3 regions of the Actinomadura rugatobispora genome follow, and region 3 is predicted to be linked to each of the others. Evidence: riboswitches for the same ligand, from Rfam matches in the RefSeq annotation. Region 3 holds a riboswitch; each other region holds the start of a gene.
What was found. Region 3 has a riboswitch for cobalamin ahead of ACZ466_RS19950 (ribonucleoside-diphosphate reductase subunit alpha). Riboswitches for the same ligand answer to the same signal wherever they lie in the genome.

Region 1: another riboswitch for cobalamin. It lies ahead of cobN (cobaltochelatase subunit CobN); the one in region 3 lies ahead of ACZ466_RS19950 (ribonucleoside-diphosphate reductase subunit alpha).
Region 2: another riboswitch for cobalamin. It lies ahead of ACZ466_RS32735 (CbtB domain-containing protein); the one in region 3 lies ahead of ACZ466_RS19950 (ribonucleoside-diphosphate reductase subunit alpha).

Annotation. Positions count from the first base shown of each region.
Region 1 is NZ_AP029191.1:2,062,778-2,072,976, reverse strand. It holds gene ACZ466_RS08645 (tetratricopeptide repeat protein) at 1-432, opposite strand, end outside; gene ACZ466_RS08640 (serine/threonine-protein kinase) at 392-1,372, opposite strand; gene ACZ466_RS08635 (general stress protein) at 1,636-2,115, opposite strand; gene ACZ466_RS08630 (Asp23/Gls24 family envelope stress response protein) at 2,235-3,134, shown strand; cobalamin riboswitch at 3,163-3,334, shown strand; gene cobN (cobaltochelatase subunit CobN) at 3,372-7,040, shown strand; gene ACZ466_RS08620 (cytidine deaminase) at 7,045-8,067, opposite strand; gene ACZ466_RS08615 (radical SAM protein) at 8,060-8,983, opposite strand; gene ACZ466_RS08610 (AIR synthase related protein) at 8,980-10,050, opposite strand; gene ACZ466_RS08605 (GAF domain-containing protein) at 10,025-10,199, opposite strand, start outside.
Region 2 is NZ_AP029191.1:7,315,600-7,325,798, forward strand. It holds gene ACZ466_RS32705 (hypothetical protein) at 1-668, opposite strand, end outside; gene ACZ466_RS32710 (DUF2079 domain-containing protein) at 815-2,383, shown strand; gene ACZ466_RS32715 (thymidylate synthase family protein) at 2,692-3,342, shown strand; gene serA (phosphoglycerate dehydrogenase) at 3,767-5,356, shown strand; gene ACZ466_RS32725 ((2Fe-2S)-binding protein) at 5,794-6,507, shown strand; gene ACZ466_RS32730 (CbtA family protein) at 6,667-7,440, opposite strand; gene ACZ466_RS32735 (CbtB domain-containing protein) at 7,457-7,696, opposite strand; cobalamin riboswitch at 7,728-7,912, opposite strand; gene ACZ466_RS32740 (AAA family ATPase) at 8,215-10,199, shown strand, end outside.
Region 3 is NZ_AP029191.1:4,535,731-4,545,929, reverse strand. It holds partial or broken gene ACZ466_RS19980 (TetR/AcrR family transcriptional regulator) at 1-393, opposite strand, end outside; gene ACZ466_RS19975 (dihydrofolate reductase family protein) at 495-1,064, shown strand; gene ACZ466_RS19970 (dihydrofolate reductase family protein) at 1,073-1,642, shown strand; gene ACZ466_RS19965 (PH domain-containing protein) at 1,712-2,083, shown strand; gene ACZ466_RS19960 (DUF4240 domain-containing protein) at 2,083-2,634, shown strand; gene ACZ466_RS19955 (ribonucleotide-diphosphate reductase subunit beta) at 2,674-3,672, opposite strand; gene ACZ466_RS19950 (ribonucleoside-diphosphate reductase subunit alpha) at 3,669-6,050, opposite strand; cobalamin riboswitch at 6,158-6,426, opposite strand; gene ACZ466_RS19945 (MFS transporter) at 6,533-7,150, shown strand; gene ACZ466_RS19940 (YcnI family copper-binding membrane protein) at 7,259-7,987, shown strand; gene ACZ466_RS19935 (copper resistance CopC family protein) at 7,984-8,571, shown strand; gene ACZ466_RS19930 (group II truncated hemoglobin) at 8,684-9,451, shown strand; gene ACZ466_RS19925 (MFS transporter) at 9,433-10,199, opposite strand, start outside.

The DNA of each region.
Region 1 (10,199 bases), 2.5 Mb from region 3:
GTCGGGGTGGTCGGAGCCCTGCAGTCGTTCGCGATCGGTCAGGAGCCGGGCGAACAGGTCACGTGCAGCCACCGCGTCCCCGGCCTCCCCCGTCCATTGGGCGAGGCCGTGGCGGGTGTACAGAGTGTGGGGGTGGTCTGAGCCCTGCACCCGTTCGCGATCGGTGAGGAGCTGGGCGAACAGGTCGCGTGCGGCCACCGCATCCCCAGCCGCCCCTATCCATTGGGCGAGGTGGTAGCGAGTGTCCAGAGTGTCGGGGTGGTCGCGGCCGAGCACCCGTTCATAGCTCGGGAGCAACTCGATGAGCAGGTCGCGTGCGGCCGCCGCGTCCCCGGCCTCCCCCGTCCATTGGGCGAGGATGTGGCGGGTGTGCAGGGTGTCGGGGTGATCGTCACCCAGTACTCGAACACAGTCGGTCAGCAGATTCTGCAGGGCGGTGACGGCGGTGTCGTAGCGGCCCGCCCGGCCCTCCCTCTCGGCTTGGTCGGCGCGTGCTCGCAGGGCCTCGAGGCGGTCGGGGTGGTGCGGGTCGGTGCGCCGGCGCCACAGGTCGTGCAGGCGGGCGGCCACGGCGGCGGCGTCGGGGGGGCCGCTGGTCGGGCTCCTTGGCCAGCAGCTTCCGCAGGTACTCCTCCAGTTGGGGAGGGGTGTCGGGGCGCAGCGTGCGGGCCGGGGGCGGGGGTGCGGCCAGGTGCTGGGTGACCACCGCGCGGGCGTCGTCGCCGGTGAAGACGTGGCGGCCGGTCAGCAACTGGAACACGGTGGCGCCGAGGGCGTACAGGTCGGCGCGGTGGTCGACGGGCTGCCCCATGATCTGCTCGGGCGCCATGTAGGCCAAGGTGCCGATACTGGCATCGCCGGTCAGGCCGGTGGTGGCGCCGTGCAGCCGGGCGATACCGAAGTCGCAGACCTTCACCGTCCCGTCGCCACTGAGCATGAGGTTGGCGGGCTTGACGTCGCGGTGAACGATCCCGGCGGCGTGCGCGGCGGCCAGGCCCTCGGCGGCCTGCGCCCCGTACTCCAGCACATCCTCGATCGGCAGCCCGCCGGGATGGTCGCGCAGCAGGCTCTTCAGATCACGGCCGTGCAGGAACTCCAGCACCAGATAGGACAGCCCGTCATGCTCGCCGACGTCATGGACGACGGCGATGTTGCGGTGCGCCAGCCGCGCCGCCGCCCGCCCCTCCCGCTCGAACCGGGCCAGCGCCTGCTCCCGGAGGGAGCCGTGCATCAGATGCGGTTGCAGCACCTTGACCGCCACCGGCCGGTCCAGCCGGAGGTCCTCGCCTCGCCACACCTGGCCCATGGCGCCCTCACCCAGCAGCTCGGCCACCCGATACCGGTCCGCCACCACGGCACCCTCAACCAGCAACCCGCAACCTCCGGCCCACATCCGCTGGCAACGGCTCCAAACCGCCAAAGACCCGACCCCAACCTACGGCCCAGGAGCCCAAAAGCCACGACGAGCCGCAAAGTAGGCGGTCAACCGGTTCGAGCCGTGCGGAGAATCGGAACGGTGGTCAGCGGATGGGGACCCGGGAGCAAGCGGACAATCCAACGATCCTGCCCCGGAACCGCAATTCCCCAGGAATTCACAGGTCGGAGGGTGCTCGGCCGTCGTGGGATCGCGTCCGGTCAGTCTTCGCGCCAGGCGAGCTTGATGAGCATGTTCTTGGCGTCCTCGGCGACCTCGGCGTCGGCGACGACGTCGTAGCGGCCGGCGACGATCTGGCTGCGGGAGGTGAAGTCGCGGCGGCCGCCGGTGACGGCGTGGGCGATGAAGCCGAAGACCGCCCCGAAGACGGCGCCGAACAGGACGCCGCCGAGCAGCAGCCCGAACACGTCGCTGTGGTTGGCGGTGAACAGGGTGAGCAGGAGGCCGACCAGTAGGCCGAACCAGGCGCCGCTGCCCGCGCCGGCGAGGGCGGCGCGGCCCTTGGTGAGGCGGCCCAGGACGGTCTCGACCATCTTCAGGTCGGAGCCGATGATCGCCGTTCGTTCGACCGGGAACTTCTCGTCGGACAGGAAGTCGACCGCTCGCTGAGCGCCCTCGTACTTGCCGTAGGACCCGACGACCGGACGGTCGGTCGCGGGAGGGACCGCTTGGGTGGACATGCCGTCCCCCTACCCAGGGATTTCCCGGACGCACCTGTTCGGGCGGTCTTGTCCCTCCTTGATCGTCCAGGCGCGTAGCCTGCGGTCCAGGGCGGCGCGACATCGGGGAGTGACGGGCGTTGGACGCGCAGGAGTTGGAGTCGTACCGGCGGTTCGCCGGGGTCGCGGTGGGCGGGGTGCCGCTGCTGATCGCCTTGGTGGCGGGGTACGTCCCGGTGTGGCGGCGCGGGTTCGCCACCGAGCGGACCGATGAGGTGCGGGGCACCTGGTACGGCGGGATGGTCGGCTTGGCGGTCGTCCTGATCGCGGTGGGCCTGGCCGGGTTCATGCTGCATCTCCAGGCGACGGAGGGCGCCGCGCTCCTGGAGGAGCCGTTCTGGACCGGCCTGCGGGACGGGGCGATCATCGTCGGGGTCGTGCTCGGCGTGCTGATGATCATCCTGCTGTGGGTGCTGCGCAAGATCGTCATGGTGGTGCGAGGAAAGACCCCGTACAGCCCGTTCGAGAAGCTGGGCTCCGGGGAGCTGCGCGGGCGGTTCAAGGAGGAGCGAAACGCGTTGCGGGAGCGGCTGGAGGCCGGGGTTCCCGGCGGGCCCGCGCGGGAGCAGGCGGTCGCGTGCCTGGAGGCGGCCGACACGATCACGAAGGAGCTGGCACCCCGGGCGGTCGCGTACACGGGCGGTTGGCCGGATCATTTCGTGGCGGTCGTGCTGTGCCGGGTGGCGCGGATGGTGCTGGACACCGGCGTCCCCGTGGACGGGAACGTGCCGTTCTGCTGGCTGAACCCCCTGCACGGACCCGCGACCGCGGTGTACGGCCAGGAGGCCCGGCCCCGCCCGCTGTGCGGCGGCTGCCTGGAGGAACTGGGTGCGGACCCCCAGCGCGAGGTGCACCCATTGCATGTGCCGCACCGGGACGGCGGCTGGCAGCCCTACCTGCTCGGGGTGTACTTCGAGGAGCGGCGCGGCCTCGATCATGTGTTCCGGCGCGTCCGGGAGAAGCAGCGGGCCCGCGCCTAGGGGTGCTGACTTCGCATATGGGGCGCGGGCTACGATGGCGGGCGACGGCGGGTGAGGAATCCGGTGTGAATCCGGAGCTGTCCCGCAACTGTGACCGGGGAGTCCTCTCTCGCTCAGGGCCACGGCGGAGACGCTGGAAGGCCGGGGGAGGACGCCGATCCGGGAGCCAGGAGACTCCGTGCCGTCGCCGACCTCTTCACCGAGCCGGGGCGCGGAGACCCCGGGGGAGGCTTGCCGATGATGCGTGCCCTGCTGCTGTCCACGGCCGACACCGAACTTCTCGCCGCGCGGGCGGCGGACGCGGGATATGTGACCGCCAATCCGGTCCGGATCGGGCTCGACGAGCTCGCGGCCCTGGCCGAGGGCGCCGACGTCGCCGTCGTGCGGCTGCTGGGCGGGCGCAAGACCTGGCCGGAGGGCGTGGAGCGGCTGCGCGGGCTGGGCCTGCCGCTGGTGCTGCTGGGCGGGGAGGCCGATCCGGACGCCGAGCTGATGGCGCTGTCGACCGTCCCGGCCGGAGTGGCGGCGGAGGCGCTGGACTACCTGCGCGAGGGCGGTGTCACCAACCTGCGGGAACTGGCCCGTTTCCTCAGCGACACGGTGCTGCTGACGGGTGAGGGGTTCGCGCCGCCGGTTCCGATGCCATCGTACGGTTTGCACGGCGAGCCCAGGGTGGAGCCGGGCCGCCCGACGGTGGGGGTCGTCTTCTACCGGGCGCACGAGCTGTCGGGGAACACGGCCTTCGTGGACGTGCTGTGCGAGCGCATCGAGGCGCGGGGAGCCAACGCGCTGCCGGTCTTCTGCGGGTCGCTGCGGGGTGCGGAGGAGGGGTTGCTGGAGCTGCTGGGACGGGCGGACGCGCTGGTCGCGACCGTCCTGGCCGGGGGCGGCGCGGTCGCGGCGGACGCGTCGGCGGGCGGTGACGAGGACTCCTGGGACGCGGGCGCGCTGGCCGGGCTGGACGTGCCGGTCGTCCAGGGGCTGTGCCTGACCTCCAGCCGGGCGGTGTGGGAGGCGTCGGACGGGGCGCTGACGCCGATGGACGCGGCCATGCAGGTCGCGATTCCCGAGTTCGACGGCCGGTTGATCTCGGTGCCGTTCTCGTTCAAGGAGGAGGGCCCGGACGGCGTTCCCGTGTACGTGGCCGATCCGGGGCGGGCGGACCGGGTGGCGGGGATCGCGGTGCGGCACGCCCGGCTCCGGCACCGGCCGAACGGGGAGAAGCGGGTCGCGGTCGTCCTGTCGTCCTATCCGACCAAGCATTCGCGGGTCGGGAACGCGGTCGGGCTGGACACGCCCGTGTCCGCGGTCGGGCTGCTGCGGGAGATGGCCGCCGCCGGGTACGACCTGGGCGGCGACGACGAGCTGTGGCGCGACCCCGACGACGGCGACCCGCTGATCCACCGGCTGATCGCGGCCGGGGGCCACGACGTGGAGTGGCTCACCGAGGAGCAGTTGAGCCAGGCACCGTCGCGGGTCCGGCTTGAGGACTACCGGTCCTGGTTCGAGGCGCTGCCGGGGCCGCTGCGCGAGGGCGTCCGGGAGCACTGGGGCGAGCCGCCCGGCGAGCTGTACGTGGACGGCGAGGACATCGTGCTCGCCTCGCTGCGGTTCGGGAACGTGATCCTGATGATCCAGCCGCCGCGGGGCTTCGGCGAGAACCCGGTGGCGATCTACCACGACCCCGACCTGCCGCCGTCGCACCACTACCTGGCCGCCTACCGCTGGCTGGACGAGGAGTTCGGCGCGGACGCGGTCGTCCACCTGGGCAAGCACGGCACGCTGGAGTGGCTGCCCGGCAAGGGCCTCGGGCTGTCGGACGGCTGCGCCCCCGACGCCGTCCTCGGCGACCTGCCGCTGATCTACCCGTTCATCGTGAACGACCCCGGGGAGGGCACGCAGGCCAAGCGGCGCGGCCACGCCACCGTCGTCGACCACCTGGTGCCGCCGATGGCGCGCGCCGAGTCGTACGGCGACCTGGCCAAGCTGGAGCAGTTGCTGGACGAGTACGCCACCGTCGCCGACCTCGATCCGGGCAAGCTCCCGGCCGTCCGGGCGCAGATCTGGACGCTGGTGCAGGCCGCCCAGCTGCACCACGACCTGCACCAGGACGAGATGCCGGACGAGTCGCAGTTCGATGACTTCATCCTGCACATCGACGGGTACCTGTGCGAGATCAAGGACGTGCAGATCCGCGACGGCCTGCACATCCTGGGGCGGCGGCCGGTGGACGAGGCGCGCGTCAACCTGGTGCTGGCCGTGTTGCGGGCGGCGCAGGTGTGGGGCGGGGTCGCGGGCGCGATGCCGGGGCTGCGCGCGGTGCTGGCCGCCGAGTTCGGCTTGGACGAGAAGGCGCTGCTGGCCGACCCGGGCCGCCGGGTCGAGGCCGACCTGTCCGCGCTGACCGCCCTCGCCGACGGCCCCGCCCGCACCGCCTCCGACGCCGTCGACCTCCTGGAGCGGCTCGCGCGCACGCTGGTCGAGGGCATGGAGGCCGCGGGCTGGGACGTCGCGGGCGCCAAGACCGTCTGCGACGGCGTGTTCGGGCGGGAGATCCCGGACGTGGTGCGGCTGCTGGAGTTCGGCGCGGCGGAGGTGGTGCCGCGGCTGGACGCCACGTCCGGGGAGATCGGCGCGGTGCTGCACGCGCTCGACGGCGGGTACGTGCCCGCCGGGCCGTCCGGGTCCCCGACCCGGGGCCTGGTGAACGTGCTGCCGACCGGCCGGAACTTCTACTCGGTCGACCCGAAGGCGATCCCGTCCCGCAACTCGTGGGAGGTCGGCGTCGCCCTCGCCGACTCGCTGATCGCCCGGCACCTGGAGGACACCGGGGAGTATCCGTCCAGCGTCGGCCTGACCGTCTGGGGCACCTCCGCGATGCGGACGCAGGGCGACGACATCGCCGAGGTGCTGGCGCTGATCGGCTGCCGCCCGGTCTGGGACGACGCCTCGCGCCGGGTCACCGGGTTCGAGATCGTCCCGGCCGAGGAGCTGGGACGGCCACGGATCGATGTCACCGTCCGCATCTCCGGCTTCTTCCGCGACGCGTTCCCGCACGTCATCGCGCTGATCGACGACGCGATCACGGCCGTCGCCGATCTGGAGGAGCCGCCCGAGGCCAACCACCTGCGGCGGCACGCGGCCGAGGACCACGCCCGGCACGGCGACTGGCGGCGCGCGACGTCCCGGATCTTCGGGTCCAAGCCGGGCGCGTACGGCGCCGGGCTGCTGCCGCTGATCGACGCCCGCAACTGGCGCGACGACTCCGACCTGGCCGAGGTGTACGCGGTGTGGGGCGGCTACGCCTACGGCCGGGGCCTGGACGGGCGCGAGGCCCGCGCCGACATGGAGTCCTCGTTCCGCCGCATCGCGGTCGCGGCCAAGAACCAGGACACCCGCGAGCACGACATCGTCGACTCCGACGACTACTTCCAGTACCACGGCGGCATGGTCGCGATGGTCCGCTCCCTCACCGGGAAGAGCCCCGCCGCCTACGTCGGCGACTCGGCGTTGCCCGACCAGGTGAAGACCCGCACCCTCGCCGAGGAGACGCACCGCGTGTTCCGGGCGCGCGTGGTGAACCCGCGCTGGATCGCGGCGATGCGGCGGCACGGCTACAAGGGCGCGTTCGAACTCGCCGCCACCGTCGACTACCTGTTCGGGTACGACGCGACCGCCGGGGTCGTGGACGACTGGATGTACCAGAGCCTCGCCGAGGAGTACGTCTTCGACGACGAGACCCGGGAGTTCATGGAGCAGTCCAACCCGTGGGCGCTGCGCGGCATCACCGAACGCCTCCTCGAGGCCGCCGAGCGCCGCCTGTGGGCCGAGCCGGACCCGGACGTCCTGAACCGCCTCCGCGCCCAGTACCTGGAACTGGAGGGCGACCTCGAAGCAGAGGACTGACGGGTCACTCGTATACGTAGCCCATGGGCATGAGGTCGCGGGCGCTCACCGTGACCAGTTCGCCTTCCCACCAGAAGGTGACGTCCGCGTCCGGCGCGAGTTCGGCGATGAACTGGCGGCACGCTCCGCAGGGCGAGCAGGAGCGCCCGTCGGGACCGGCGACCACGATGGCGGTGATCTCGCGGCCGGCGGTGCTCGCGGATCCCCCGAGCACCGCCGCGGTCAACGCCGCCCTCTCCGCACATATCGTCAGGCCGAACGAGCCGTTCTCGACGCTGCAGCCATCGAAGATCCGCCCGTCGGCGGCGACGGCCACCGCGCCGACCGGGTACGAGGAGTACCGGCAGTACGACATCCCCCGGTTCCTCAGCGCCCGCTCGTAGTTCTCCCGGGGGCCGGACGGTGCCGACCGCGTCGCGTGCGTCTTCGTCAACACGGCGACCGCCGGGTCACCGCCGAGTTCGGTGAGCAGTTCGCGCATGCGGCGGTCGTGCTCGTGTGCGAACTCCTCCCGTTGCTCGATCGCCGCGTTGATCTGGTCGCCGTAAGGGGGTGCCGGCGTGGTGAGCGACACGCCGAGCGCCTGCAGCCCTGCCACCGTTTCGTGCAGCGTCCGGTCGCCTGCGGTCTCTCTGGGAAACTCCACCTCGAGGAACGTGCCCAGGCCGTCCAGGTCGTCCAGGGCCAGCTCGGCACCCTTGAACGTGGAGGCACTGCGCAGCCGCCGGATCAGCAGTCCCGGCCGCAGGCCCATCGCGGTGAGCAGGCGCACGGCCGAGCCGGGCGCGTCCACGGCGAGGCCGATCTCCTGCCAGCGACTGTCGGGCAGCTTCCTCTTGTGCTCGATCCGCGCCTTGTCGCCGCTGAGACGGAGCCGGACGATCCAGCCGTCCTTGTCCATGGACTGGGCGCCGTGCGGGCCGAAGGTGATGTCGGTGAGCCGGATCGGGCTGGAGAACTCGATGGCGCTCTTCAGCGCTTCGGTCTCGGGCGCATTCAGCCGGAAACGCCGCTCGGTCTCAATCACGTGCAGTGTTCTCCCTTCGTCTGAGAACGGCGACCCGCATGCCGGAACCGGCACAGGACGCGCCGGCCGCGTCCAGGGCGCGGCCCAGCTGCCGCCGTCGCTGCTCCCGGTCCGCGTAGATCGATCCGAAGTACTGGGTCCTGCTGTCCAGGCAGCCGTGGATGAGCCCGGCCGCCGTGATGCGGACCGAACGCCTCTCTTTCCGCCGGGCCGTGCAGACGACCGGGCACCAGGGCGTCTGGAGCCTGATCACGTGCGCACCGCGCTGAAAGAACCACTTGTGGTCTTCCTGCCGGACGCCGGTGTAGCCGAGGCCGGTCAGCACCTCGGCCAGCGGAGCCAGAACCCGGCGCTGCTGATCGGGGTCGGTCACCTGGCACGGGCAAAGGATCTTGAGGGTGCCCTTCAGTTCGCGCGCCAGTTCTACCAGAGGGACGAGCCTGGCGGGCGCGCGGCGCAGGGGCCAGTAGGAGTTCAACGCGAACTCGACGCCGGACTCCGCGAGGAGCCGGCAGCTGGCGATGACGGCCTGGAAACTGCCCCGGGTCAGGTTCGCGTAGTCCTCTGCCAGGGCGGCGGGCAGGTTGACGCTGACGCGGAAGGGACGGCGTCCGGCCAGGCGCCCCAACGCGCCGGGATCGTTGGCGTTGGTGATCAGTGTCGCGTCGGTCACGCCCTGGGCGTTGACGGCCGCCAGATACTCTCCCAGCCGGGGATGCAGCGTCGGTTCTCCCCCGGAGAACTTCACCCGCACCTCTCCCCACGCCCGCAGATCGCCGACGATCTGGGCGATCTGGTCGGGCGTGGCCGCCAGCAGGGCGTCCCGGCCCGGCTGCCCCTCGTTGTGGCAGAAGACGCAGGCCAGATCGCACCGCTCGGCGAGCAGCAGGCGCAGCTCGATCGCCGGGGCGTTCACAGCTTGGCGCTCCGCATGACGTCCAGCCAGTGCTCGGTGCGGTCCGACCACGCCCAGCGGCGGAACTTCTCGTCCGAGGCCGCCTCGATCAGCGCCCCCGCGTCGTCGTCGCCGTAACGAACCTCGGGAGGGCCCGGCCGCGCCCTGGCCACGACGACGAAGTCACCGCCGGCCCGGCGGGCCGCCGCGCGAGCCTGCTCGGCCCGTTCCGCGGGGACGGCGTACATGTTGTTCCACACGTAACCAGGGCTCATCGCGAAAGCGCGCGTGCGGATGCCCAGGTGCGCCGCGACCGGGGCGACCGCGGCCTCGTCCACGATCTCGTCCAGCGCGTCGGGGAGCACGGTGAAGCCGACGGAGTTCGCCGTGGCGAGAATCCGCAGCGACGCACCGAGACCATCGGACAGATCGAGCCCGGCGGTGACTCCGGAGGCCAGCAGCGCGGCCGTCTCCGCGACGGGGAGCATGATGTCGTCCTCGCTCGCCGCCAGCAGTGCGCGCACGCCTTCGCCGACCGGCAGCGCGAAGTGCTCGACGAGGTGATGCCCCCAGCGGCGGCCCCACCTCCTTCCTCCGGCGAGCGTCACCCCCACCAGGTCGCCGGGCACGACCGGCACACGGCGGATCACCCGGGACGCCTGTGCCGTCCCGAGCCCCACGCCCACGGCCGAGAACGCGTCGCCTTCCTTGGTGTCGCCGCCGACCAGGTGGCAGCCGTACTCCCGGCACACGGCCTCGACCGACTCCACCAGGTCGACGACCTCCGCCGGGTCCGTGTGCCGCTCCACCTGGACGGCCAGCAGCATCGCCAGCGGTGTGCCGCCGGTGCAGATGACGTCCGAGAGCGTCTGCGTGACCAGCAGCCTCGCGCGCACTCCCGGCGCCGCGTTCTGCGCGAGGCGGTCCACCGAAACGATCAGCCGCAGCGGATCGGAGCCGTCCCCGAGCGGCAGGATCGCCGCGTCGTCGCCGACCAGCCGCCCGGACGAGGAAGTGTTGAGAATGGCCGCTATCTGGGCATGCAGTGCATATTCCCCCAGTTCAGCGAGGGAGTCGGGCAATTCCATCCGAACTGTGCCCTCTCATGAAGTAGCCGACCATTTCGGCGACTGATCCGAGGATGTCCTGCACTTTGCGGTCTCCCAAGCCCGATTCGGCGAGCTTGTGATCAGTGTCGAAGTTCACCGTACCGAAGGCCTCGCCGTTCTCGGAGCAC
Region 2 (10,199 bases), 2.8 Mb from region 3:
CCGCGGCGCTGCGGCTCCGTCTTCACACGGGGGCCGCGCTCGGGGCCCAGCCGCGCCTCGCGGGTCACGCCGAGCGCCGACACGGCCACGTGAACGTCCCAGAGGCCGGGGCCGGGTACGGGCACGTCCGCCTCGAAGCCCTCGTCCGGCGTCGCGGTGGCGGCGGTGCGCGCCTCCTCCCCGGTGTCGCGCTCCCGCAGGATGATCTCGGCCCCGTGCTCGCGGGCCTGGACCCGCTCGATGCCCGCCCGGCCGCGCAGCCGCAGCCGGCGGCCCTGCCAGCCCGCCGCGTCCAGCCGGTGCGCCACCCCGACCTCGGCGGTGATGTCGGCGTCCTGGCGCGGGACGCCGCGCAGGTAGGGGTACATGGCGTACACCCGGCCGCCGACCACCACGGCGCCCGCCGGACGGCCCTCCACCTCGTCCCGGATCAGCCGCTCCAGTTCCTCGCCCAGGCCGTGCCGGATGCAGAACGCCCGCAGCCGGTAGGACGAGGGCAGCGCGGCGCGGGCGTCGTCGCTGAGGGCCTCCTCGCCCAGCACCCGCCGGGTCTCCTCCACCAGTCGCTCGCGCTGCGGCCCGTCCAGGTCCAGGAATCGCTGGTCGTACACGCGAAGGACGTCGTGCAGCACACTGATCGCGTACTCCGAGATCACGGGGTTCTCCATGTAGGCCGGGGAATCGTAGTTACGGTAAGGCGCGCGGAGATCGGCACGGGGGAACGCGCCGCCGCGTGTCTCGCCGGGCCCCGGGCGTGCGCCGGGCATGCGGCGCGGGCCGGACGGGTGCGGCGGCACTGGTAGCGTCTTGGCACGTGGCGGAGGCGGTGGCGGCGGGGCGCGCGGCGTCCCGCGGCGTCCCCGGCCGGTCCGCGTCAGGCCGGTCCCGGCACGCCCGGATCCTGGCCGCGCTCGTCGCGCTGTCGGCCCTGGTGTACGCGGCGTCCTCGCTGCTGCGGCTGCGGGCGTTCCAGGCCAGCACCTACGACCTGGTCATCTTCGACCAGGCGCTGCGGTCCTACAGCCGGTTCGGCGCCCCCGTCGCGATGGTCAAGGGCGTGCACAACGGCTTCGGCCCCGACTTCTCCGTGCTCGGCGACCACTTCTCCCCGATCCTGGCGGTGCTGGCCCCGCTGTACTGGCTGCACGACGGCCCCGAGACGCTGCTGGTGGCGCAGGCCGTGCTGTTCGCGCTGGCGGCCGTGCCCGTCTGGCGGTACGCGGCGCGCCGGTTCGGCCCGGTCTCCGCGCACCTGGTCGCCGGGGCGTACGCGCTGTCGTGGCCGATCGCCGAGGCGCTGGCGTTCGACTTCCACGAGGTCGCGTTCGTGCCGCTGCTGTCGGCGCTGCTCGTGGAGCGGTACGACGCGGGCCGCCGCGTCCAGGCCGCCCTCGCCGCGGCCGGGCTGCTCATGGTCAAGGAGGACATGGGCCTGCTGCTGGTCGGCTTCGGGTTCTTCCTGCTCGCCCGGCGCGGCGAACGGCGCGCCGGGGCCGCCTACGCCGCGGCCGGGATCGCCGCGACCTGGGCCTCCTCGCGGGTGCTGATCTCGCTGTTCGGCGGCGACAACGACTACTACTGGGCGTACGGCTCGCTCGGCGACGGGATGGCGGACGCGGCCGTGCGCGTCCTGACGCACCCGTGGATCCTGCCCGGCGCGGTGGGCTCGCCGCCGGTCAAGCTGCTCACGATGGCGCTGCTGGTCGTCCCGCTGCTGCTGCTCCCGCTGCGGTCCCCGCTGGCGCTGGCGGCGCTGCCGCTGCTGGCGGAACGGATGCTGGCCGACCGCTTCCCCAACTGGTGGGAGCCGGGCTACCACTACAACGCGTTCATCGTCGCGATCCTGGTCATGGCGGCGGTGGACGGCGCGTACCGGCTCCGCGGCCGCCGCCCGCCGGCCGCGCTGACCCGGCTGCGCCCGGTCGCCGCGCTCCGCCGTTCGCGTCCGGTCGCCGCGCTGCGGCGGATGCGGCCGTGGCGGGCGCTGCGGCGCCACCTGCCCGCCGCCGCGCTGCTGGCGGGGGCCGTGGTGACCGTCCCGTTCTTCGCGTTCGGCGACCTGGCCGATCCCGGGCTCTACCGCCCGGACGGGCGCGACCGGGCCGCGGGCGCCGCCGTCGCCGCCGTCCCGGACGGCGCGCTGGTCGAGACCGCCAACAACCTGGGGCCCGCCCTCTCGGCGCGGACCCGCGTCCTGCTGTGGGACCGGGAGCCCCGCGGGGCCCCGTGGGTCGTCGCCGACATCGGGCGGCACACCTTTCCCTTCACCACCCTGGAAGAACAGCGCCACAGGGTCGCGCGGTTGATCAATGAGGGGTACCGCCCGGTGTTCCGGCAGGCCGGTTACATCGTCCTCACCCGCGAATCGGCGGCGCCCCGATGACCCATGGCGGCATGGGGTGTCAGAAAGCCGGTGAAAATCATCCCCTGGCGCCGTGCCCTACACTTTCCGCGTTTTTTGCCCGATACTTGAAGTAAGTCGCAGCGGGCGCGGGCAACCCCCGGCGCACCAGGGCGAACACTCAAGGTGGCCGTGCCCGCGCCGGTGGTGGGGCGGACACATGAACGGTGCTGGGCAGCGAATCGGAGAACCGGCGAGGCAATTCTCCCGCCGGCTCCGATCATCGACGGCGGCTCATTCTCCGCGGCGCGATGCGGCCGGCGGAGGCGAACACGGCGAGGAGCGGTGAGGTGGCGGCCGCGGACCGGGCCGTCCAGCGGTGGGAGACGTGCGGGCAGGCGTGGATCGCGCTGCTCCGGCACGTCTGGTCGGCGGGTGAGGCCGGCATGGAGGAGCTCGGGCCGATCATCGAGGGACCCCCGGCCCTGTTCGAGATCGCCTCGCTGAGCTGGGAGGATCCGCTGCTGCGCGAGCACGGCGACCGCGACCGGCTGGTCGGCCGCGCGCACGAGCGCACCCGCGGCGGCACCCGCCCGGACCGCCGCGTTCCGGAGCACCGGGCGCGGATGCGCGACCGGAACGGCGTCGACCAGCTGCGCTGGGTCACCGAGCTGCTGCGGGCGCGGCCGTGGACCACCAGCGCGTGGATCTCCCTGGTCGTCCCCGGCGAACCGGCCGGATCCGTGCCGCGGCTGGTCGCGCTGTCGTTCCGGATCCGCGGCTACCGGCTGATCATGACGGCGATGTTCCGGTCGCAGGACGTCTCCCACGGCTACCTGGCCTACATCCCGCTGCGCGGCGTCCAGCTGCAGGTGGCCGAGGAGCTCGGGCTCCCGTCGGGGCCGCTGCGGGTCTTCGTCGACGTCCCGCACATCAAAGTCGCCGACGCCGACCGCGTGGCGGGCATCCTGACGGCTCTCCCGGAGCCCAACGCGGCTTGACCCCGCCGGCCGGCGGGGTGTGAGATCCGCCTCCCCGCGGGCGCCCCGGAGCGGGTCCCGCCGCCCGGAAAGGCCGGTTCGGGACGCCGGCGGGCGGCGCCGCCGTCCGGACGCGGCCCCGGCCGGATGCGGCCCCGCCCGGACCGCCCCCTCCGACCTGGGCGGACGCGGCGGCGGACCGGTGCGCGCGGGACGGTTCGGGGCGCTTCTGGGCCGTACGGGGCGGCGGGGCATGACCGGGGGGACCAGTGCGCTGGCCGGGACAAATGGTGTGTTCCGGTGCGTGTCGCCCGGTTCGCGAGGGGCGCCGCCGACGGGGGATAGACTCGGGAACGAGCCGAGGGCACACCGTGGTGACTCGCGACTTTCCCCGCACCCACAGCTTTTCCCACCTCTGCACATCCACGTCCCGAAGGACCGTTCCTTGAGCAAGCCTGTCGTCCTCGTCGCAGAAGAACTCTCCCCGGCCGGCATCGCCGTCCTCGAATCCGACTTCGAGGTCCGCCAGGTCGACGGCGCCGACAAGGCGGCGCTGCTGCCCGCCGTCGCCGACGTCGACGCGCTGATCGTGCGGAGCGCCACCAAGGTCACCGCGGAGGTGTTCCAGGCCGCCCGCAAGCTGCGCGTGGTCGCGCGCGCGGGGGTCGGGCTCGACAACGTCGACGTCGAGGCCGCCACCAAGGCCGGCGTCATGGTCGTCAACGCGCCCACCTCCAACATCGTCACCGCCGCCGAGCACGCGATCGCGCTGCTGCTGGCGATCGCGCGGAACGTGCCACAGGGCCACGCCGCGCTCAAGCAGGGCGAGTGGAAGCGCTCCAAGTACACCGGCGTCGAGCTGCAGGGCAAGACCGTCGGCGTGCTCGGCCTCGGCCGGATCGGCGTGCTGGTCGCGCAGCGGCTGGCCTCCTTCGACATGAACGTGATCGCCTTCGACCCGTACGTGCAGGCCGCCCGCGCCGCCCAGCTCGGCGTGAAGCTGGTCACGCTCGACGAGCTGCTGGCCGAGAGCGACTTCATCACCGTCCACCTGCCCAAGACGCCCGAGACCCTGGGGCTGATCGGCGACCGCGAGCTGCACCGGGTCAAGCCCAGCGTGCGCATCGTCAACGCCGCCCGCGGCGGGATCGTCGACGAGGAGGCCCTGGAGCTGGCGCTCAAGGACGGCCGGGTGGCCGGGGCCGGCATCGACGTGTTCCGCACCGAGCCGTGCACCGAGAGCCCGCTGTTCCACCACGACAACGTGGTGGTCACCCCGCACCTGGGCGCCAGCACGCACGAGGCGCAGGAGAAGGCCGGCACCCAGGTCGCCCGCTCGGTGAAGCTGGCGCTGTCCGGCGAGTTCGTGCCGGACGCGGTCAACGTCCAGGGCGGCGCGGTCGCCGAGGACGTCAAGCCCGGCCTGCCGCTGGCCGAGAAGCTGGGCCGGATCTTCACCGCGCTGGCCGGCGGCGTGCCGGTGCGGCTGGACGTGGTGGTCCGCGGCGAGATCGCCGAGCACGACGTCAAGGTGCTGGAGCTGGCCGCGCTCAAGGGCGTGTTCGTGGACGTGATCGAGGAGGCGGTGACGTTCGTCAACGCCCCGCTGCTGGCCCGCGACCGCGGCGTCGAGGTCACCCTCACCACCTCCGACGACAGCCCCGACTGGCGCAACGTGGTCCAGGTGCGCGGCACGATGACCGACGGCTCGGTGGTGTCGGTGTCCGGCACGCTCACCGGCCCCAAGCACACCGAGCGGATCATCGAGGTCAACGGCTACCAGATGGAGCTGGTGCCGACCGAGCACATGGCCTTCTTCGTCTACTCCGACCGTCCCGGCATCGTCGGGGTGGTCGGGCGGCTGCTCGGCGACGCCGGGGTCAACATCGCCAGCATGCAGGTCGGCCGGGACACCAAGGGCGGCCGGGCGCTGATCGCGCTGACCGTCGACTCCGGCATCCCGGTCCAGCTGCTCGACGTGATCAAGAACGAGATCGGCGCCGACACCGGCCGCCGCGTCGACCTGGACGGCTGATCCGATCGGGCACCTCGTCCGCCGCCGTGATCCCGCTCGCCGGGGTCACGGCGTCGTCGTCTCGGCATGTGAGAAGTTCGGCCACGGGTCAGGACAGTGCCGGGGACGGCGGGTACCGTGAAAGCGAGATGCGGCACTTCGTAGTGATCCTTCGCCGCCGCGACGGGGCCCGATAGGCGGGCCAACCCCGTCGCGGAGTCCGGCACTGGCCGTAAGCCCTGTGATCCATCGCCGCTCTTTTCCCGTGAAGCTACGGAGCCTTTCCATGCGCACCCTGAACTCCCACCCCCTGTCCGCCACGCCCGACGACGCCGACGAGGAGGCCGCGCGGGCGCTGCAGACCGCGCTGGACCGCCGCGACAACGGCGGCCGTCCCGCCGGCTGACCCGCGTGTCCCCGCGCCCCGTGTCAGCGCGCCCTGGTGCGATCATGGGGACATGACGGCGGAACCCACCGTGGAACGGGCCGGAGCCCGCGAGGTCGCCTCCGCGCTGGCCGGCGCCGCGGCGCTCGGCCCGTTCTTCGAGATCACCACCGATCCCGCCGAAGAGGCCGACCCGACCTGGCGGCCGCTGCCCGAGCTCGACACCGCTCGGCTGCTCGAGCTCACCGGCGCCTACGCGGACCGGCTCGGCACCGCCGAGCGGCGGGTCGCCGCCTCGATCCTCTTCCAGGGCCTCGCCTCGCGGCTCTGGTCGCCGATGGTCGCGGCCGCGGCGCGCGGGATCGTCCCGGACCTGTCCGGCCTGCACTGGCGCTGGGCGCCCGGCGCGCCGATCGCGCTGTGGCTGGCCGACCCGTCCGGCCACCGGGCCGCGACCCCGGCCGAGGGGGCCGCGCTGGTCCACCGCGAGGTCGTCGAGCGGCAGCTGCGCCCGCTCCGCGCCACCATGCTCGGGTTCGTCCGGCTCGCCGACGGCCTCCTGTGGGGCAACGCCGCCTCCGCCCTCGCCGGGACGCTGCGCGCCGGAACCCTTGACGCCGGGCTGGCCGCGCCGGTGCGCTCCCTCCTCCACGAGCTGTTCGCGCACGAACCCCTCAAGGGCACGGGAACCTTCGACCGGCGCGGCTTCGTCCGGCGCAGCTGCTGCCTCTACTACCGGGTGCCGCCCGGCGGCGAGATGTGCGGCGACTGCGCGCTGTGTTCCTGAGTCCCGGCCTACGGGGCTCGCCTGGCGGCTCGCCCCTTACCGGGCCTTTGGCGAGCGCGGCATCGCTTCGCGATCTGGCCGGTGACGCTCGCCTCCGGCATCGCCTCACCGCCCAGGTAACGCGCTCGCGCGGTGCCTGGGGCCACGTCGAGACAGGGCCTAGGCCGCCGGGACGGGCTCGCCCTCCGCCCGGGACGGCGCGCTCCGCCGGAACGCCCGCTCGGTGAGGGCGCCGAACAGCAGCCCCAGCGTCGCCCACAGCACCACCTGCACGCCCAGCGAGGCGAGCCGGAAGTCCCACAGGACCGCCGCGGGGAAGCCCTCGGCCACCGCGTCGGGACGCGGCGTCAGCCGGAACACCACTGCCACCACCAGCGCGAATCCGGCCGTCGAGGCGATCGCGGCGTTCCACGAGCCCAGCCGCGGCGCCAGCCGGCCGAACACGATCACCGCGGCGACCGTGGCCAGCACGCCCAGCGCCACCATGCCGAAGTACAGCGCCGTGCGCCCCCCGATGGTGTCGGGGTTCCCGACCGCCGGGGGAGTGGGCGGGTACTTCAGGAACGGCACCAGCACGACCGCCGTGAACCCCAGCAGCGCCACCAGGCCGGACGTGGCGCGGGCGCCCGCCGTCCCGATCCGCCCGAGGGCGAAGGCGAACGCGATGGAGAACAGGCCGCCGACCGCCGCCCCGTAGAACGCCATGGCGGTGATCAGCCCGATGGTCTGCTGGACCGTCCGGCTCACCACCTCCTCCTCCGCGTGGCCGCCGTGCCCGGCGCCGTGCGCGGCGTGCTCGGCGGCCGCCTGGGACTCCTCGAACGCGATCGCGTTCGCCACCTGGGGCTCGCCGTAGATCCAGGCGATCAGCAGCCCGGCCGCCGCCGCGACCAGACCGACGATCATGCCGCGGACCAGCAGGGACCTCATCATCAACGGGTCCCCCGCCTCAGTGGCAGGGGAAGCCGAGCAGATGACGGCCGTCGTGGGTGAACTCGTGCACCCAGGTACCGCCGACGAGGGAGGTGGCGCCCTGCTCGGCGCCGACGAAGTAGAGCAGCGCGGCGCCCAGGACCAGCGCGAACACCGCCCAGGGCAGGATCTCGCGGACGGGCACGCGGTGCGGGACGGGAAGGGCGGCCGGAGACGGCGCGGCGGCCTGCGTCGGGGGAACGGCGGGCTGGGCCATTGGGGATCTCCTCACGGGGTGCACTCGCCCCGGTACGGGAGGACGACGGGTCAGTCTCCTGACTCCCAGATCATCGCCTCTCCCGACCTTCCAGCCGGCGGGCCGTGGTCGCGTGCGGGAGAGGCTCCCTGGTCACAGTGGCGGGACCGTCCTGGAATCGCACCAGGTTCCTGCGCACCGTCGCCTCATATGTGAACTTGTCGCCCTGAGGGTCCCCTTTGACCGGGCTCCGCGTCAAGTCTCCGGCTCGCCACGCCGGTGCATGCACGACGTGAAAGAGGGGACACCGTTCGTATCTCCCCCCGCTGGAGATACGGACGATGCCCCCTCCTAAGCCGGCGGCGGTGTGTTTCGGCCGGCCGCCGCCGGGGCGTACAGGTCGCCCGTCCCGGAAGGGCTGGCATGCCGTCCGGGAAAAGCTCCCTATATCGAGGGTCCAACAACGGGAGGCGGGCCACATGAGTAGCCCTTACTCAATTCGCCGCGGGGGCTCCGGCACGGCGACGTACGATCCTGGTGTGCGTACCTCCTGGCCGTTCACCGGCCGTGCGTCGACGCTCGACGAGGTGGGCTCCCTGCTGAACGCGCGGGCCACGCGGGGCGTGGTGGTCGCGGGGGACGCGGGGGTCGGCAAGACCCGCCTGGTGAACGAGGCCCTGGAACGGCTCGAACCCGACCGGTTCACGGTCGTGCGGACCGGCGGCACCAGCGCCAACACCGGCATCCCGTTCGGCGCCTTCGGGCACCTGCTGCCGGTCGAGGACGTCGCGACGACCGTCGTCAACCCCCTGCGCTGGGCCACCGAGGCGCTGCGCGGCCTCGCCGAACCGGCCCCGCTGCTGGTCGCGGTCGACGACGCCCACCTGCTCGATCCCACCTCGGCCGCCCTGGTGCACCATCTCGTCCTGCACCGGGAGGCCCGGGTGCTGGCCACCGTGCGGACCGGCGCCGCCGCCCCCGACCCCGTCACCGCCCTGTGGAAGGACGACCTGGCCCGGCGCCTCGACCTGGTGCCGCTGACGAAGCTGGAGAGCCAGGCCGTTGTGGAGGCCGCGCTCGGCGGGCAGCTCGGCACCCCCACCGCCCGGCGGCTCTACCACAGCACCCGGGGCAACCTGCTGTTCCTGCACGAGCTGGTGCTGTCCGGGCTGGCCGAGGGACGCCTCGCCCAGACCCGCGGCGTCTGGCACTGGGACGGCGATCTGCCGCTGAGCCCCCGGCTGCGCGGGCTGATCGAGACACGGCTGGCCGCCGCCGGCGAGGCCGAGCGCGAGGTCCTGGAGTACGTGGCGCTCGGCGAGCCGATCGGCGCAGCGACGCTGGCCGAGCTGACCTCCGAGGACGCGGTGGAACGGGCCGAGACCCGCAGTCTGGTCGCCTCCTCCGCCACCGGGCGCCGCCTGGAGGTCAGGACCGCGCACCCCCTGTACGGCGAGGTCGCACGGGCCGCCGCGGGCCCCGGACGGGTCCGCGACCGCCTCACCGCGCTCGCCCGGACGCTGGAGGGCACCGGGATGCGCCGGCACGGCGACCTGCTGCGCGTCGCCCTCTGGCACCTGGACGCCGGCGCCCCCGCCGGGCCTGATCTGCTCCTCGCGGCCTGCGGCCAGGCGTTCATGCTGCACGACATGGACCTGGCCCTGCGCTGCGGACGGTCCGCGCTGGCCGCCGGCGTGGACGCCGCCGCGACCGTCCGGATCGCTCCCGTCCTGCTGCTGGCGGGCCGGCACGACGAGGTCGAGGCCCAGCTGTCCAGGGTCGCCGCCGAGCCGATGGACGAGGCCACCCGCACCGGCGTGACCTGCATGCGCTCGTTCAACCTCAGCATGGGCCTGGGCGAGCAGGAGCGGGCCGAGGCCCTGCTGGACGACGCCGCCGCGCACGCCACCGCCCCGGCCTTACGGCAGCAGATCCAGGCGTACCAGGCCGTCGGCCGGGTCTACTCGGCCCGGTTCGCCGAGGCGGAGCCGCAGCTCGCCGAACTGCGCGCCGCCACGGGCGTCCCGCCCGAGGCCGCCGGTCTGGCCGGCGGCGCCGAGGCCCTCCGGCTCGTGTTCACCGGCCGGTTCGACGAGGCCGTCGCCATGGCCGACGAGGCTTTGGACGCCTCGGCCGAATGGCTGGAGCACATGCCCAGCCTCGTGGCGACCTACAGCGACGCCCGCGCCGCAGCCTCCCTCTGGGCCGGCGACCTGGCCGCCGCCGACTCCTACATCGCCTACGGCGAACGCCTGTTCACCGAGGAGCACCTCTCGCCCGTCGCCGCCACGACCTCCCGCACCCTGCGCGTCGAGTGGTGCCTGCTGCGCGGCGACATACGGCGCGCCGTCCGCTGGGCCCACGAGGCCGTCTCCCACGGCACCGGGGCGCTCTGGGCGCTGTCCGGCCACGGCCACGAGATGCTCGCCTACGCCGCGTCCGTCGCCGGGGACGCCGCCACCGCGACCACGGCCGTGCGCAAGGCCCAGCGCCGCCGCATCCCCGGCGGGCGCATCTTCCACTT
Region 3 (10,199 bases):
AGGTCGGCCTTGATCTGCTCGGTGAGGACCGCGCGCAGCTCGGGGCGGCGGGTGGCCTCCAGGCGCAGTTCCAGCAGGGCGAGGTAGCCGGAGCGGAACTCGGTGATGCGGCCGACGAGTTCGTGCATGAGCCGGCCGACCATGGCGCGGTCGCGGGGGCCGTGCATGAGGTCGGTGATGGCGGACGGGTCGGGCGTGAGCCGCTCGTAGACGCGCCCGCCGGCCTGGGTGAGCAGGTCGTCGCGGTTGGCGAAGTAGTTCGAGGCGGTGCCGGGGGGGGACGGCGGCCCGGGTGTCGACGGCGCGGAAGGTCAGGCCGCGGGCGCCCTGGTCGGCGAGGACCTCGATGGCGGCGTCGATCAGCGCGGCGCGGCGGGCCGGGTTCTGGCGCATGGGGGGTCACTCCTCCGGGTTGACACCACTCTGGCTGTAGTACTACGTTCAAACCACTTCAAGCAGAGTACTACAGATGGCTTGGAAAGGGGGCGGGTCGCATGCGCGGGCTCACCTACTTCGTCGGCGCGTCGATCGACGGGTTCATCGCCGGACCCGGCGGCTCGATCTCGGACTTCTTCCCGCTGCCGGACGGGATGCTCGACCTCCTCGTCCAGGAGTATCCGGACACCATCCCCACCCACCTGCACGAAACGGTCGGCGCACGGCCGAACGGCCGGTTCGACACGGTCGTGATGGGCCGCGCCACCTACGAGCCCGGTGTGCGGGAGGGCGTCACCAGCCCGTACGGCCACCTCAGGCAGTACGTGGTCTCCAGCACGATGAAAAGCTCCCCTGACCCCGCCCTGGAGCTGATCCGGGACGATCCGGCGGCCGCGGTCCGCGCGCTCAAGTGCGAGGAGGGCGCCGGCGTCTGGCTCGCCGGCGGCGCCGCCCTGGCCGGGACGCTGCTGGACGAGATCGACGAGCTGGTGGTGAAGGTCTACCCGTTCGTCATGGGCTCGGGTATCCCGCTGTTCACCGCGCCCTTCGCCTCCGGCCGGTTCAGGTTGGCCGACCACCGCACGGTCGCCGGCGGCGCCGCCGTCAACACCTACGCCAAGCAGTGAGGAACCGCATGCGCAAGCTCGTCTACTACGTCGCCGTCACGATCGACGGCTTCATCGCCGGGCCCGGCGGTGAGTTCGACTTCTTCCCGATCGAGCCGGACGTCATGCGGGTGCTCACCCCCGAGCTGCCTGAGACCGTCCCGACGGCGTTCCGGGAGCAGGCCGGGGTCGCCGACCTGCCCAACCGCCGCTTCGACACGGTCGTGATGGGGCGGGGCACCTACGACCCCGCCTTCAAGGAGGGCATCACCAGCCCGTACGCCCACCTGAAGCAGTACGTCTTCTCGCGGAGCCTGGCCGGCACCGATTCCGAGGTGGAGATCGTCTCGGCCGATGCGGCGGAGTTCGTCCGGGGGCTCAAGCGGCAGGAGGGCGCGGACATCTGGCTGTGCGGCGGCGGTGACCTCGCCGCCCAGCTGGCCGGGGAGATCGACGAGATGATCATCAAGCGGAACCCGATCGTGATCGGCGACGGGATCCGCCTGTTCGACGGGCCGTTCGAGGCGCACCGCTTCGCCCTCACCGAGACCCGCCCGTTCGAGTCGGGGGTGGTCGTCATGCGGTACGCCAAGAACTAGGCCCTGGAACGGGACGCGGGCCCGGCTCGTCCTAGGGGAAAGGGCGGCACGACTCACGGGGAGGCCGGAATGGGGCGCGGCGGGATTCCGCACGACAGGTCGGGGCAGCTCAAGCAGATCGAGAGCGGGCTGCTCCCGGGGGAGCAGATCATCGCGGTCTACGACGCCGTCGGCGCCGGGACGGGCTTCATCGGCCTCACCGACCGCCGCGTGATCATCCAGGACAAGTCGTTCGTCGGCAAGAGGATCGCGATCACCAGCGTCCCGTACTCGCGGATCAGCTCGGTCAGCGTGGTCAGCAACAAGTCGTTCGCGGGGTCGTTCTTCTCCTCCGGCGCGATCGCGATCCACGTGGGCACCCAGCTCTACGAGGTCGAGTTCCGCGGCGAGGAGAAGACCCACCACGTGCACAACGTGATCATGCATCACATCTCGCTCTGATGATGACGCCGGACGAGTTCTGGACGCTGCTGGACGGCTCCGCGGCCGCGGCGGATCGCACCGGGTGGCTGACCGCCCGGCTGGCACGGCTCCCGGCCGCGGAGATCATCGAGTTCGAGGTCCACCTGACCGCCCAGCGCAGGCGGGTCGACACCCGCCTGATGTGGGGCGCCGCCTGGAACATCATGGAGGGCTGGTGTTCCGACGACGGCTTCTGGTACTTCCAGCCCTGGCTGGTCGGCCTGGGCCGGGACGCGTTCGAGCGCGTCGCCGCCGACCCTGACGCGCTCGCCGGACTCCCTGAGGTCCGCCGCCTGGCCGGCCGTCCGATGAAGGAGTGGTCCGACGACGAGTGGCCCCAGTGGGAGTCGCTCAACTACGTCGCGCTGCACGCCTACGAGCGCGCCACCGGCGACGACCTGGACGAGGCCCTGGAGGCCCGCGGCCTCGGCCGCGTCTGTGACGCCGCCCCCGAGGACCCCCGCTGGGACTACGACGACCCCACCGAACGACGGGCCCGCCTTCCGCGGCTCACCGCTCTCCTGGGCTGAGCCCCGGGCGGGAGCACGCACGCGCCCCCGCCCGGGGCGTCAGAAGGCTTCGTCGAAGGTGACGGTGCCTTCCACGCCTCTTTGGTAGGCGGAGACGCGGCGTTCGAAGAAGTTGGACAGTTCCTGGACGTCCTGGAGTTCCATGAACGCGAACGGGTTGGACGAGCCGTACCGGACGGGCAGGCCCAGCCGGGTGAGGCGCTGGTCGGCCACGTACTCCAGGTAGCCGCGCATGTCGCCGGCGCTCATCCCGGGCAGGCCGTCCCCGCACAGGTCGCGGGCGAACTCCAGTTCCGCCTCGACCGCCTCCTCCAGCATGCGGGTGACCTGCGCGGTCAGCTCGGCGTCGAACAGGGCGGGTTCTTCGGCGCGGACGGTGTCGACGACGGAGAAGGCGAACTCCATGTGCTGGCTTTCGTCGCGGAAGACCCAGTTGGTCCCGGAGGCGAGGCCGTTGAGGAGGCCGCGGGAGCGGAGCCAGTAGACGTAGGCGAACGCTCCGTAGAAGAACAGGCCCTCGATGCACGCGGCGAAGCAGATGAGGTTGAGGAGGAAGGAGCGGCGGTCGGCGGGTGTTCGCAGCTCGGCGAGGGCTCCAATGGAGTCGATCCAGCGGAAGCAGAACTCCGCCTTGGCCTTGATGGACGGGATGTGCTCGATGGCCGCGAACGCCCGCGCGCGCTCGTCGGCGTCGGGAAGGTAGGTGTCCAGCAGGGTCAGGTAGAACTGGACGTGCACCGCCTCCTCGAACAGCTGCCGTGACAGGTACAGCCTGGCCTCGGGGGCGTTCAGGTGTTTGTAGAGGTTCAGGACGAGGTTGTTGGCCACGATTGAGTCGCCGGTGGCGAAGAAGGCGACCAGCCGGTTGACCAGGTGGACTTCCTCGGGGGTGAGCTTGGTCAGGTCGGGGAGGTCCGAGGCGAGGTCGACCTCCTCTACCGTCCAGGTGTTGCGGATGGCGGCGCGGTAGCGCTCGTAGAAGTCGGGGTAGCGCATGGGCCGGAGGGTGAGGTCCATGCCCGGGTCCAGGAGCGTCACTGGCACGCCTCGCAGGTCTCGGGGTTCTCCAGGGAGCACATGACTGCTTCCTCGGGGGCGGTGACCGTTGTCTGGGTGATGCGGGTCGCGGGGCGCGAACGCAGGTAGTAGGTCGTTTTCAGGCCGCTGCGCCATGCGTAGGCGTACATCGAGGAGAGCTTGCCTATGGTGGGCGTCTCCATGAAGAGGTTCAGCGACTGGCTCTGGTCGATGTAGGGCGTGCGGGCCGCGGCAAGGTCGATGAGGGACTTCTGGGGGAGTTCCCAGGCGGTCCTGTAGAGGGTGCGGAGTTCCTCGGGAAGGTCGACGATCCCCTGGACCGACCCGTTGGAGCGCTTGATGGCGTCCCGGACGGCGGGCGTCCACAGGCCCAGCTGTTTGAGGTCCTTCACCAGGTAGCCGTTGATCTGGAGGAACTCGCCCGACAGCGTCTCGCGCTTGAACAGGTTGGACACCTGCGGCTCGATGCACTCGTAGCAGCCCGCGATGGACGCGATCGTGGCGGTCGGCGCGATCGCGATCAGCAGCGAGTTGCGCAGCCCGACCTCGGCGACCCGGGCCCGCAGCGCGTCCCACTCGGCGGCGCGGGACGGCGACGCGTCCGGGAAGTGGTCCGGGTGGAGCGTGCCGCGCGCGGTGCGGGTGCTCGCGTACGCGGGCAGCGGCCCGTTCTCGGCCGCCAGGTCGGCGGACGCCCCGTAGGCCGCCAGCGCGATCTCCTCGGCGATCCGGGTGGACAGCTCCAGCGCCTCGGCCGAGTCGAACGGCAGCCGCAGCGTGAAGAACACGTCCGCCAGCCCCATCACGCCCAGCCCGACCGGCCGCCACCGCCGGTTGGCGTCCGCGGCCTCCGGGGTCGGGTAGAAGCCGCGGTCGATCGTGCGGTCCAGGAAGCGGACGGCGGTGCGGACGGTGGACCGCAGCCGCTCCCAGTCCACCCCGTCCGGGCTGCTGCCGTGTGGGGGGCGACCCCCACGCCCCCGCACGAGGTGCGCGGCGAGGTTGACCGAGCCGAGGTTGCACACGGCGGTCTCGTCGCCGCCGGTCACCTCCAGGATCTCGGTGCACAGGTTGGACAGGTGGACGACGCGGTCCGGCTCGGCGGTCTGGTTGCAGGCCCGGTTGGCGGCGTCCTTGAAGGTCATCCAGCCGTTGCCGGTCTCGGCGAGCGTCCGCATCATGCGCCCGTAGAGGCGGCGCGCGGGGACCCGCCGCACGTACCGGCCCTCCTCCTCGGCGCGCCGGTACGCGGCGTCGAAGTCCTCGCCCCACAGGTCGGTGAGCTCGGGCACCTCCTTGGGGTCGAACAGCGACCAGGTCCCGTCGGCCTCGACCCGGCGCATGAACTCGTCGGGGATCCAGTTGGCGAGGTTGAGGTTGTGGGTGCGGCGGGCGTCCTCGCCGGTGTTGTCGCGCAGCTCCAGGAACTCCTCGACGTCGGCGTGCCAGGGCTCCAGGTAGACGCAGGCGGCGCCCTTGCGGCGGCCGCCCTGGTTGACGGCGGCGACGGAGGCGTCGAGGGTGCGCAGCCACGGGACGATCCCGTTGGAGTGCCCGTTGGTGCCGCGGATCAGCGACCCGCGGGAGCGGATCCGCGTCCAGGAGACGCCGATGCCGCCCGCGTACTTGCTGAGCCGCGCGACCTGCCCGTACCGCTCGTAGATCGACTCCAGCTCGTCGCGGGGCGAGTCGAGCAGGAAGCACGACGACAGCTGGGGGCGGGCGGCGGCGGAGTTGAACAGGGTGGGGGAGCTGGGCAGGTACGACAGGGTGCTGAGCAGCCCGTACAGTTCGGCGGCCTCGGCGGTGCCATCGACGTGCTCGCCCGAGGGGGGACGACCCCCCACGCCCCCCGGAGCGACTTCGTCGCATGCGAGGCCGCAGGCGACGCGGAGCAGGAAGTGCTGGGGTCGTTCCAGGACGCGGCGGGTGCTCGGGTGCCGCAGCAGGTAGCGGTCGTAGAGGGTGCGGAGCCCGAAGTACTCGAAGCGGTCGTCGGCGGACTCGTCGATCAGCGCGTCCAGCTCGGCGGCGCGGGCGGCGACGAACGCGGCGGACGCGTCGGCCAGCAGGCCCTGGGCGTGCGTGGCCGCGATCGACTCGGAGAAGGTCCGCACCCCTTCCGCCGCGGCCTCGTCGGCGATCTTCAGGCCGAGCAGGCGGGCGGCGACCTTGGAGTAGGCGGGTTCGGCGGCGACCAGGGCGGCGGCCTCGGCGATCGCCTGGTCGCGGTGCCCGGCGTCGCCGCGTACGGCCGCCAGGACCCGTTCCGGGTCGGCCCCGGGCAGGCCCGCGCAGGCCCGCTCCACCTCCGCGGCCCACCGGGCGCGGTCGTCGTTCAGGGGACGGGCGGGCGGTGCGATGACGTGCTGTGTCACGTGTTCTGCTCTCTCCCTCGCGAGCTGCTCGCCTCGCCGGGGGGCGCGCACGCGAACGGGAGCACGGCGGCGCGCCGTGCCCGTCCACCGGCCCTCCCGCGAGGCCTGGACGAACATCGGTGCGGGCAGGTCTTCGGACTCGCGGGCACCACGCCTCCGGTCGTCCGGAGTCCGTGACCTAGTGGCCGTCGCTTCCCGGCGCGCCACCTGGGGGTGGGCGCGCCAGTGCCGATGACGGCGGTCGTTCCCGCTCACCGCTGCGGGGCAGTCCCGGAATTGGCGGCGCCGATGGCGTGCGGCGCCCCGCACCGGGTTCCCTCTTACGACGCCCGCGCCGCTCGGCGGCGCCGGGCGAACCAGCACGGGCAAGACCCTACATCTAGTCGATCGATCTTGCGACAACCCCATATGTTGGGCGTGTTGGGCGCTACCCGGGGGGAGGTATAGAGATCGCGCACCGGGAGTGGGACGATGGGCGGGCCATGTCCCCGCACCCGCCGCATCCGCTCTTCCGGACCTCGCGGGCGGTCGCCTTCGCCGCCGTCTGCGTCACGCTGGCGACCCTGGGACACACCCTGACCTCCACCGCCGCGGTCCCGCTCTGGGCGATCGCGGCCGGATTCGGCGGGGTGCTGGCGGTGACACTGGCGCTGGCGGGCCACGAGCGCTCGCTGGCCACGATCCTGGGCGGGCTTCTGGGCGGCCAGTTCGCGCTGCACAGCCTGTACGCGGCGGCCACCGCCCCGCCCCTGCCCGCCGATCCGGCGGCGGTGGAACGGCACCACGCGGTCGCGTCCCTCCCCGGGCACGAGTCGAGCTTGGCGATGACCCTCGCGCACGTGGTCGCGGCCGTCGTCTCGGCCTGGTGGCTGCGGCGCGGCGAACGGGCCGCCTGGACGCTGGCCCGGCGCGTCATGGTGCTGGCCGGGCGGCCGTTGCGGGTCCTGCTGGCGCTGCTCGGCGCCGAACCGGCGGCGCCCGCGCCCCGTACCCCGGTGGTGAGGGCGGTCGTCCCGGCCGCCTCCGCCGGTGGCGTTCTCCGGCACCAGGTCGTACGGCGGGGCCCGCCCCGGCGTTCGAGGGCGCTCGCGCACGGCTGACCCCGGGTAGGGACGGCCGGCGGACGAGCGCCGTACGCCACCGGGCACGCCGCCTCTCGGCGCGCCCGGCTTTCCCGTACGTCTCGAACGCCCGATCGGAGACTTCCCATGCCCATGCGCGCCCATTCCCGTGCCGTCCGCAGATCCGCGGCGGTCGCGGCCCTGACCGCCGTGTCGGTGACCGGCCTGGCCACCGGCGCCGCCGCGCACGTCACCGCCAACCCCCGCACCGCCGAGCAGGGCTCGTTCGCCAAGGTGTCCTTCCGGGTGCCGAACGAGCGCGACGACGCCGAGACCGTCAAGCTGGTGATCGACATGCCCGCCGGCCACCCGATCGAGCACGTGTCGGTGCGCCAGGTGCCCGGCTGGACGGTCAAGGTCGAGAAGGCGAAGCTCGCGGCCCCCGTCAAGATCGAGGGCGGCGAGCTGACCGAGGCCGTCTCCCGGATCACCTGGTCCGGCGGGAAGATCGGCGCCGGGCGGTTCGAGGAGTTCGACGTCTCGATGGGGCCGCTGCCGTCCAACGCGGAGCGGGTGCTGTTCAAGGCCGAGCAGACCTACTCCAGCGACGAGGTCGTGAAGTGGGACCAGGATCCCGGCAGCGGCCAGAACGAACCGGAGCACCCCGCGCCGGAACTCAAGCTCACCCCGAAGGGCGCCCCGGCCGGCCCGGCCGGCGCCGCGCTGATCACCGCCCAGCCCGCGCGCGCCGTCCTGGCCGGCGACGACTCCGCCGACGGCACCGCCCGCCTCCTCGGCGGCCTGGGCCTCGCGGTCGGGATCGCGGGCCTCGGCGTCGGCGCCTTCGGACTCACCCGTGCAAGGAGGCACGCATGACCATCCGTCCCACTCTGCTCCGCACCGGGCTGGCGGGCGCGCTCGCGGCGGCGACGCTGACGCTGGGCGCGGCGCCCGCGTCCGCGCACACCGCCCTGAAGTCGTCCGACCCGAAGTCGGGCGCGGAGATCGCGCCGCCCGGTGAGATCACGCTGACCTACACCGAGACGATCCGGCTGCCCCGGGTCGTGCTGACCGGTCCGGGCGGCTCCCGGCACGAGAACGGGCCCGCGAAGGCGGTCGGCGACACGGTCACCCAGCCGGTGAACGGCACGCTGCCCAACGGCACGTACACGGTCGGCTGGCGGGTGGTGTCCGCCGACGGGCACCCGGTCACGGGCACGCTCAAGTTCACCGTGAAGGGCTCGACGGCCGCCGAGGGCCAGGGGCAAGGGCAGGCCCCGGCCGGGAACGCGGGCGCCCCCGCGACGCCCGCCGCGTCCTCGCCGTCCCCGAGCAACGCCGCCGGGCAGGAGGAGTCGGGCGGCTCCTCGTCCGGATGGGTGTGGATCGGCGTGGGGGGACTGCTGGTGGTCCTGGTGGTCGGTGGCGTGGCCTGGGCCCGCCGCCCGAGCCAGGACTGAGGCAAGCCGGAACCGCGCGGCACCGCGCGGTTCCGGCTCCGGCCAACCGATCGCGGCGGCGACGACGGCTCCAATACCGTGATCACCCGAGCCGAGCGAGATGGGGATCGCGATGATCGTCGAGTACATCCGCTACCGCATCGACCAGGCCGACGCCGCGGACTTCGAGGCCGCGTACGCGCGCGCCGCCGAGCCGCTGTCGGCCGCCCCGCAGTGCGTCGACTACGAACTCTCCCGCTGCGTGGACGAACCCGAGTGGTACGTCCTGCGGATCGCCTGGACCTCGGCGGACGACCATCTGCAGGGCTTCCGGGGCGGGGAGCACTTCCAGTCCTTCTTCGCCGAGATCCGCCCGTACGTGCAGCGGATCGAGGAGATGCGCCACTACGAGCGCACCGCCGTGCGCGGCACCGGCGCCTCCGTACCGAGCCTGTACGAGTGGGCGGGCGGAGCCGAGGCGTTCGCGCGGCTCACCGACGTGTTCTACGCGCGGGTGCTCAAGGACGACCTCATCGGCCCGCTCTTCGCGGGCATGGACCCGGGCCACCCCGAGTACGTGGCGATGTGGCTGGCCGAGGTCTTCGGCGGCCCCGCCCGCTACAGCGGCGAGCGCGGCGGCTACCACCACATGGTCGTCCAGCATCTCGGCAAGGGCATCGGCGAGCCGCAGCGCCGCCGCTGGGTGAGCCTGCTGATGGACGCCGCCGACGAGGTCGGCCTGCCCGGCGACCCCGAGTTCCGTGCCGCGTTCTCCGGCTACATCGAGTGGGGCACGCGGATCGCCCTGGCCAACTCCCAGCCGGGCGCGACGCCGCCCATGCAGGCCCCGGTGCCGCGCTGGGGCTGGGGCGTCGCGCCGCCCTACATCCCCCAGAGCTGAGCGTCGCTGGAGTCGAGCCGCGTCCGCCAGAGCACGATGATCCCGGCCGTTCCGGCGCATGCGGCGACGGCCATGCCCCAGCGCATGCCCGGCAGCGCGTACCCCGACAGCGCCCACGAGGCGGTGGCCAGCGCGGGCCCGACCGCGAAGCCGAGCTGGCGGGCCAGGCTCTGCGCCGCGCCCGCCGTCCCCGCCAGCGCGCCCGGCGCCCGCGACATGATCATCGCGAAGTTGGGCCCGGCGAACAGCCCGGTGCCGATCCCGGCCACGGCCAGCCGCCAGCTCAGGTCGGCCGGGCGCCAGCCGCCGTCCAGCGGGACGAGCAGCAGCGTGCCCAGCGTGGTGACGACCAGGCCGAGCAGCGTCGTCCGGGCGGCGCCCCAGCGGTCCCCGAGCAGGCCGCCGACCGGGCCCGCGAGCACCATCCCGGCGGGGAACGCCAGGATCGCCGCCCCGGCCGCCGCCGCCGGCAGGCCCAGCACCCGCTGGAGGTAGAACGGCGCGAGGAACTCCACCATGGAGATCGCGAGCGCGTTCAGCAGCACCAGCGCCACCGGTCCCGGCAGGCCCGGGGCGCGCGTCAGGTCCCGGAACGGCGCGCTCGCGGCGCTCCGCCACCACGCCAGCGCGGGCGGCACCGCCAGCCCGGCCAGGCCGAGCCACCCCGGCCCGTGGCTCGCGCCGAGCGACAGGCCGAGCAGCAGCGCGCCGGTCGCGGCGCCCAGCAGCGCGGTCTCGCCCGCGAACG